2 regions of the Anoxybacillus sp. FSL W8-1294 genome follow, and region 2 is predicted to be linked to the other one. Evidence: riboswitches for the same ligand, from Rfam matches in the RefSeq annotation. Region 2 holds a riboswitch; the other holds the start of a gene.
The links. A riboswitch is a leader RNA that binds a small molecule or an ion and turns the genes downstream of it on or off. The one in region 2 is predicted to bind thiamine pyrophosphate.
Positions count from the first base shown of each region.

Region 1 (4,435 bases), 690 kb from region 2:
CATCCATGCTAGCCCTTCGTTAAAACGAAAAATAGAATGGCGATAAACGATTTGTGCATTGCCGACAAAAACGCCCATAATATATACCGAAAGAAACCCACTACCTTTTAGCAAGGCTGCTATACTATAAGAGAGTATCGCAAATGATAAAGATAGAGTGGGGTATAATCCCGAGGAATCAAGATTTATTTTATTCAAACACCACACAGTTAATTTTCCTAATCCAAGCCCAACAAGAATACCGATAACGATCTGCCAAATAAAGCTGAGAAAGGTGTGGGAAATAGTTAGTTCTGGCTGTTGGATAAATGTAATCAAGGAGAGGGTTAAAATAACGGCCATCGGATCGTTCATCCCCGACTCAGCTTCTAGTGTTGCTGAGAGACGGCGTTTTACATTGACGCTTCCTAGCGTAGCAAATATTGCTGCAGCGTCAGTCGAAGAAACGATAGCGCCTAATAGAAATCCCTCGGCCCATGAGACGTGTAAAATGTATTTGGCAAATATGCCTACGCAAATGGCAGTAATTAGCACTCCAAACGTTGCAAGGGAGGAAGCGGGAACTAAAACTTTTTTTAATGTATTCCACTTTGTGTTCATCCCACCTTCAAACAAAATAATGATTAACGCAAAAATGCCAACAATCTGGGTGAGAAAAGCGTTATCATAATATATAAATTTGGATAAAATCATTCCGACGAGTATGTAAAATACAAGTGATGGCACGCCTAGCCAAGAAGAAAACTTCGTTGTTAATACACCGATGATTAGAAGTAATCCTAACAGAAAAATGATGAAATCTGTGAGCAAGCAAGTCACCCCTTTCCATACTTTCTACTTAAAGTTACGACCTAAATTTTATAGTAAGCGGAATGTCAACGAATATGACTTAAATAACATTTTTTGTAAAAAAGTGCAAGCTGAGCGCTATCTCTCAGCTTGCATGATGTTTGTATATTCAACAAATTGTTTTGCCTTTTCTTTCATTCCTTCGCTTTGTAGTGTTTTTTGTAATTCATGAGAAATATTCATTGAACAAAATTTCGGACCGCACATCGAACAAAAATGAGCAAGCTTTGCTCCTTCGGCCGGTAGCGTTTCATCGTGATATTCACGTGCGCGCTCAGGATCTAGTGACAAGTTGAATTGATCTTGCCAACGGAACTCAAATCTCGCCTTTGATAATGCATCATCACGCGTTTGTGCGCCAGGGTGTCCTTTTGCTAAGTCAGCAGCGTGGGCAGCAATTTTGTAGGCGATGACTCCTTGGCGGACGTCTTCTTTATTCGGTAGGCCAAGATGTTCTTTTGGTGTCACATAGCAAAGCATGGCCGTACCGTGCCAGCCGATAAGCGCTGCACCGATAGCTGAGGTGATATGGTCGTAACCTGGTGCAATGTCGGTAGTGATAGGACCTAGCGTATAAAAAGGTGCCCCATGACAAATTTCAATTTGTTTATCGACATTTTCTTTAATTTTATGCATTGGAATATGCCCTGGACCTTCGATCATCACTTGGACATCATGTTCCCAAGCGATTTTTGTCAACTCTCCAAGTGTTTGTAACTCGGCGAATTGCGCCTCATCGTTTGCATCTGCAATTGAGCCTGGACGTAATCCATCCCCAAGTGAAATAGCAATATCGTAAGTTTTTAAAATTTCGCAAATTTCTTCGAAGTGGGTGTATAAAAAGTTTTCCTCATGGTGTGCTAAACACCATTGTGCCATAATTGAACCACCCCGAGAGACAATACCAGTTGTTCGGTTGACTGTTAGTGGGATATAGCGAAGTAAGACACCTGCATGAATAGTAAAATAGTCTACGCCTTGCTCGGCTTGTTCAATTAATGTTTCTCGATAAATGTCCCATGATAAGTTTTCGACAATGCCGTTCACTTTCTCTAACGCCTGGTAAATAGGTACAGTTCCAATCGGCACAGGGGAGTTTCGAATAATATATTCTCTTGTCTCATGTATATGCTTTCCTGTCGATAAGTCCATGACTGTATCGGCACCCCAACGAACAGCCCAAAGCATTTTTTCAACTTCTTCTTCTAAGGAAGATGTGACAGCTGAATTTCCGATATTTGCGTTAATTTTCACATGGAATTTACTTCCTATAATCATTGGTTCACTTTCAGGGTGGTTAATATTAGCTGGGATAATTGCTCTTCCTGCTGCAACTTCTTGACGAACAAATTCGGGATCCATTTGTTCACGAATTGCGACAAACTCCATTTCAGGTGTAATGATCCCTCGTTTTGCATAATGCATTTGGGTCACAACTTTCCCTTTTTTCGCACGAAAACGTCTAGGTGAAAAAGGAATGTTTGTTCTCACTAATGAAGGGTTATATTCTTCTACATCGCCACGCTCCGTTATCCATTTTTCTCTTAATTTTGGCAATCCTTTATCAATATTCGGCGCGAAAAGTGGGTCGGTGTATGGTCCACTCGTGTCATAGACTCGAATAGGCTCATTTTCTAGCATCGTTGTACCTGTCTTGGTTGGCGACAGTTGAATTTCTCGCATTGGCACACGAACATCTTCACGCGTTCCGGGCACATACACTTTTTTACTCGAGGGAAATGGCATTGATGAAAATAAGTCTTTCATTTTTAATCGCTCCTTTTCATTTTTTAGTTGCAACGCCAATACGTAAAAAAATCAGGCTCCATAACGAGAACCTGATTTTGTCCGCAAATAGCACAAGTAAAGAACACTCGCGCCATCTACTTCCCTACGCTGGCATCACCCAGATCAGGTTCAAAGGGTCAAAGAACTTTTGCGCGTTCTTCTCTCAGTCCAAGCTATTGGACTCCCCTAGTAGATGATAAATTATGAATTTTAAAAATAGTCTAACATATGATAAAAATGTTGTAAAGTTATAAATGAAAAACTTGTTAAAATGGAGGCATAGTGGACGTACGAACCGATGATTTCGGGATGGAGTTCGTATGTTAGAAGTGCAGTGATAGAAGCATCAACTACCCCCACTTAGCTAACGCTTGAAGCGGGGGCTTGCAACTCCCCAGAAGTGCAAACGGACTTCTTCCTCCTTCCTTGACTTGGGGTTGCATCAGGGGCAGGTTGACGACTACCCAACGACGCAGGTCATGCCTGCATCGTTACCGATTCTCTCGGTGTGTCTGTTGGCAGTACTTGGCTTCCACACACAACAGACGGACCCACGCTCGATGTTTTACGGTTACAACGTTTCCTGTAACCAACTCCATACATCGAGTAGCAGTTATTGGAGTGCCTTTATTGAACGGTTTTCTCCACGCCTTTATTATATCATACACAAAAGAAAGGGGGAACGCGCATTCCTCTCCCACTTACTCCCTTTGGTCGTTGAAGTGGGAGTCTCCTGCGCGAAATAGGATGAACGTAACACGTGCGCAACAAATTGCCCAATCGCCCGATATGAAAAATGTAACGTATAATGGAAAATCGGTATATATCGAACATGTCGATGCGCAAACGGAAACGGCAACAATCCATTTTTTAGACAACCCTGAAAATCAACAGCGTGTTCCAGTGTCACAGCTAGCAGAGCATTAAGACGAAAAGGGTGTAACAGAGCAGGATAGCCGTGCTCGTTACATCTTTTTTCGTTCGAGAAAATCAATAAATAAATGAACAATTTTTTTGCTTTTCATTGTCGGTGCATAAAGATAAGAAAACGTTCGGTAAAAAGGGGGGTGCTTTAAACAGACGATCGATAAGTGACCTTGTTTTAATTCACGCTCAATCACATGGCGTGAAAGAAAGGCTAACCCGTTTCCGCGCATTAACGTTTCTTTAATTCCTTGATTGCTGCTGATGATCATGAGCGATTTAATTTTTAATCCATTTGAACGAATAAAATGGTTAAAGTATTCACGTGTGCCAGAGCCTAATTCGCGCGTAATCCATATTTGATTTTGTAGATCGCTTATACATACTTCTTGTTTGTGAACGAGCGGGTGATCGTTTGAAGCCACGATGACAAGCTCATCTTGCATGAATGGATAAACAGCCAATTCTTTTTCGTTCGTTTGCCCTTCAATTAAGCCAATATCGGTTTCATATGAACGGACAAGCTCGACGATCTCCTTCGTGTTGCCAATCATCACTTCGAAGTGTAGTTCTGGATAATCGTCTTGTAAAGAAAGTAAAAAAGAAGGAAGCACATATTCCCCGATCGTAAAACTAGCCCCGATTTTCAACGTTCCTTTCACACAATCGTGGTATTCTAAAATATCTTGTTTTGTTTGTTCGTACAAGGCAATCATTTTTTTAGCTCGATCGTAAAGTAATTCGCCAGTCGCTGTCACTTGTAGTTTTTTTGGCGAACGAATAAATAGTTTCGTTTGAAATTCTTTTTCTAAATTTTTAATGTGCAAACTGACGCTCGGTTGGGATAGATGGAGAATTTCCGCAGTTTTTGTGA
Region 1 is NZ_CP150179.1:1,639,785-1,644,219, reverse strand. Features, by position in the region: gene NSQ23_RS08765 (potassium/proton antiporter) at 1-819, opposite strand, end outside; gene thiC (phosphomethylpyrimidine synthase ThiC) at 928-2,616, opposite strand; TPP riboswitch at 2,721-2,835, opposite strand; gene NSQ23_RS08755 (small acid-soluble spore protein H) at 3,385-3,564, shown strand; gene NSQ23_RS08750 (LysR family transcriptional regulator) at 3,603-4,435, opposite strand, start outside.
Region 1: linked by a shared signal. The riboswitch ahead of thiC (phosphomethylpyrimidine synthase ThiC) and the one ahead of tenA (thiaminase II) in region 2 are both predicted to bind thiamine pyrophosphate.

Region 2 (4,435 bases):
CGCGAATTCAGACACGATACGTTCATCGTGCGTCACCATGACAATTGCCTTTCCTTGTTGCCGGTATGCTTCAAGCCATTCGAGCAGCGCAAACGTATTTTTTGCATCTTGTCCGAACGTCGGTTCATCAAGAAGCAATAGGCGATGTTGCTCCGTCACCGACGCAGCAACACTTAGTCGCCGCTTTTGCCCCATCGACAATTGATACGGGTGCAAATGACGCTGCGCGCTCAAATGAAACCGTTTAAGCAATCGTTCGACTTCCTCGGCTACTTCATGTTCTGGACGTTTTTCAAGACGGAAAGAGTACGCTAACTCATCATCTACACGATTTGTAACAAATTGAAACTCGGGGTTTTGGAACACAAAAGCAATGTTGTCATATAACAATTCTTCATGTTTGACAAGCTCTCCTTGCCAATACATATCACCTTCTGTTCGAATAAGTTTCATTAAGCTTTGCAACAACGTACTTTTCCCTGCACCGTTTTCCCCTGTAACCGCAATCCATTCACCCGCATGAATCACTAACTCGTCGACCGCTATTTTTTCTTCTTTTTGTCGAAAGCCGCGAAGCGACTGTACATGTAAAAGAACATCCCCATGTGCATACGGTTGTTGCGCTGTTTTTGGCTTTTTATACGTTTCCCACACGTCTGGATGCCAAATCCCTTGTTCTGTAATAAACGAACGATACGTTGAAAAAATTTCATTCGTTCCGCCGTCAGCGATGATCTCACCATGTTCGTTAAATAAAATGATGCGCTCGACAAAGTCGAGAATGTGATCAATTTTATGTTCAACAATGACAACGGTTCGATCCTCCACCACTTCTTTTAACGTTTCCCACACAGCTTTTGTTCCTTCTTCATCAAGAAGTGCTGTCGGTTCGTCTAAACATAACACATCAGGTTCAAGCGCTAAAACTGACGCAATCGCTAACCGCTGTTTCATTCCTCCAGATAATGTTTGAATCGGTACATGAACGTGCGGGAGACGGAGGCGCACAAGACGAAGCATGCGCGCGATTTTTTCTTCCATCTCTGCACGTGGCACACCGAGATTTTCGAGAACAAAAGCCATTTCTTCATCAACATACGGCATACAAAACTGGGCATCGGGATCTTGAAACACATAGCCTACACGATTTGGAATGTGCAGTTTACTCGCTTTCATCGGCACATCGATCGAGCGCGGAATAATGCCCGCCATCACTTGCAAAAGCGTGGATTTTCCGCATCCCGATGGGCCTAAAAGCAACACTTTTTCTCCTTTTTTAATCGAAAGCGATACATCGGTAAATAACCGCTTTTCTGCCCCCGGAAATTTTAAGCGCAATTGTTCGATATGGATCAATGATGTCACATCCTATTTATCAAGTGAGTCGTAATCTTCTTTTGTCGTCGGACGCAACAATTGCGTCACACCTGTCGCTTCGAGCGCTTTCACAAGCGAATAAGCAAATACACCAGCAATGATGATCGCTCCAATGAAACGCGCACCGATAAATAACGTTAAATTCCACCATGCTAATTGGTCGATATATCCTTTGTAAAAATCAAGCACTAATGAAGCGATCGTTGAACCAACCGCTGCAAGCGACACAACCGCCACATCAAAACGTTTATAGCGGAAAGCAGCGAAAACAAGCTCGGCGAGTAACCCTTGCACAAAGCCGTAAAATAGCACCTCAAGCCCCCATTCAGAACCAGCTAAAAACTCTCCTGATGCCGCAGCCACCTCCGCAAGTAGCGCCACTCCTGGTTTACGAATTAATAAATAGGCAACAGTTGCCGCAATAAACCACATGCCATAAATGAGTTGATCAAGATGAAGTCCAAGCGGTTTTACCGCATAGTAAAGCGGTCCCCACACTTTATACACAATCCCAAACACAATCGCCACCACAACGGTCGTTAATACGTCTGTTAATTTAAGCCCTTTCGTTTGCATAAACATCCTCCTCTTCAATTGGCCAACGTTCTAATTTGTACGCCATGTCCCAAAATAAATATTCATATTGACTGCTGATCACAAAGTGTTGCTTCATCCGCTCTAACTCTTTTTCGCTAGCTGTTTTTGCGATGTCGTTTAAACGCGCAATTTGTTGTTCGACAAGCTGTTTGAACCAGTCAGAGCCGTACGCTTCAATCCATTGTGCATAAATTGGATGATTCGGCTTACAATGTTTTAACCGCTCACCAATTTCGTAATACAACCAATAGCACGGTAAAATGGCAGCTAATACATCGCCAAAACGTCCTGCAAACGACGCGCGATACATGTGGGACGTGTACGCATACGCAGTTGGAGCAGGAACAAACGACGCCTTTTCTTCTTCTGTAATACCGAGCTCTTTCATAAACGTTTCATGTAAACGAAGCTCAGCTTCATACGTACTTTGCGCATGATGCGCCATGCTTGCGGTCGTTTGTAAATCATCAGCCATCGCCCCGCCAAGCGCTTGCACTTTTGCAAAGTGTGTCAAATAATATGAATCTTGTAATACATAATAGCGAAAACAACGTAAATCAAGTGTTCCTTCCCCGATCTCCTTCACGAACGGATGATGAAAGCTCGCTTCCCAAATCGGATCGACAGCCTTGCGCAACTGCTCTGAAAACAACATAACCTCTCCCCCTTAAGAAAAATAAAAAACCACTTTCTTTGCGCAAAGAAAGTGGTTGTAAACGATGGAAATTAATAAAAGACACACTTCGCACCGTTTCCACTTCCCTACGCTGGTATGATCCAGATCAGGTTCTAAGGGTCTCAAAGGCACACTTTGATCTCAGCCTATCTAAAGGCCCCCCTAGTGGAATACATTTGCATCATTCACTTTGTCACTAATATTAGCATATTTCACACAATTGTCAAATATTTTTTATCCATCATTTGCGCGCATCGTGTTCTTCCTGTATGCTAAAGTAGCGAATATATAGTCAGGAGTGGGATGTATGGCAAATGTATTTTTAAAACGAAAAAGAAAAAAGCGGCTCGAGCTTGGACATCCGTGGGTGTTTCAAAGCGAAGTCGATTATATTGAAGGAGATTTTGAACCGGGGGATTTCGTCAACGTATATAACCATCAACGTCACTTTTTAGCGAAAGGATACATTAATCCAAAATCACAAATGATCGTGCGCGTGTTAACGCAAAATCCAAACGACGAATTAAACGCGCAATTTTTTATGAACCGTATTCGTCAAGCATGGGCGTATCGCGAACGGATGATTCCGGGCGTTCGTTCATGTCGCGCCGTTTATGGAGAAGCCGATTTTTTACCTGGGCTCATCGTTGATAAGTACGAAGATGTGCTCGTTGTGCAAATTTTATCGCTCGGCATGGAAAAAAGAAAAGAATGGATTTTACAAGCGCTTCTTGACGTTTTTCAACCGAAAGCGATTTATTTGCGCAACGACGTTCACGTGCGCGAATTAGAAGGATTAAAACAAGAAAAAGGATTTTGGTACGGCACGTGCGATACGAACGTACAAATTGAAGAAAACGGCGTGAAATACATTGTCGATATCGAAAACGGACAAAAAACAGGATTTTTCTTCGATCAACGTCAAAATCGTGCTGCCATCAAGCCGCTGATTACAAGCGAATCAACCGTGCTCGATTGTTTTACGCATACAGGTTCATTTATGTTAAACGCCTGCTTATACGGAGCAAAACATGTGACCGCTGTCGATATTTCTGAACATGCGATTGAAACAGCAAAGCGAAACGCAGAGTTAAACGGATTTACAAATGTGGATTTCGTCGTTGCGAACGCGTTTGACTACTTACGCGAATGCGTACAACAGGGGAAAAAATGGGATGTCGTCATTATTGACCCACCAGCGTTTGCAAAATCCGCTCATGCGGTGCCAAAGGCGCTTGCTGGCTATAAAGATATTAATTTAAACGGCTTAAAGTTAGTGAAAGACGGCGGCTTTTTCGTGACAGCAAGTTGTTCGTATCATGTGCACCCCGACATGTTTCAAGCGATGGTTACGGAAGCAGCGTTTGATGCGAAGAAAATTTTACGTCAAATTCATTGGAGCGGTGCAGGATATGACCATCCAAAACTACTTGCCGCCGATGAAGGCGATTATTTGAAATTTGCCATTTACGAAGTGCATTCACGCAAATAAACGTGAAAATCCCCTTTTCCATGTCGGAAAAGGGGATTTTCATTATTTCACCAAATATACACGCGCTTCATACGGACGCAATGTAAAGCGTGTCGCATGTTTATGCGGTTTTACATCGTAGTTTGTTAACACAAGTTGCTCGCTATTTAATTTCAATGAATCGTAACGATACATTGTTTTTCGGTCTGTTAAGTTCACGATGACGATCGCTTTTTCATCACCTAACGTGCGCGTATACGCATAAATTGCTTTATGGTTTTCTAATATTAAATCGTATGTTCCGTAAACAAATA
Region 2 is NZ_CP150179.1:2,330,414-2,334,848, forward strand. Features, by position in the region: gene NSQ23_RS12420 (ABC transporter ATP-binding protein) at 1-1,365, opposite strand, end outside; gene NSQ23_RS12425 (ECF transporter S component) at 1,369-1,959, opposite strand; gene tenA (thiaminase II) at 1,934-2,629, opposite strand; TPP riboswitch at 2,717-2,824, opposite strand; gene NSQ23_RS12435 (class I SAM-dependent rRNA methyltransferase) at 2,958-4,142, shown strand; gene NSQ23_RS12440 (alpha-glucosidase) at 4,185-4,435, opposite strand, start outside.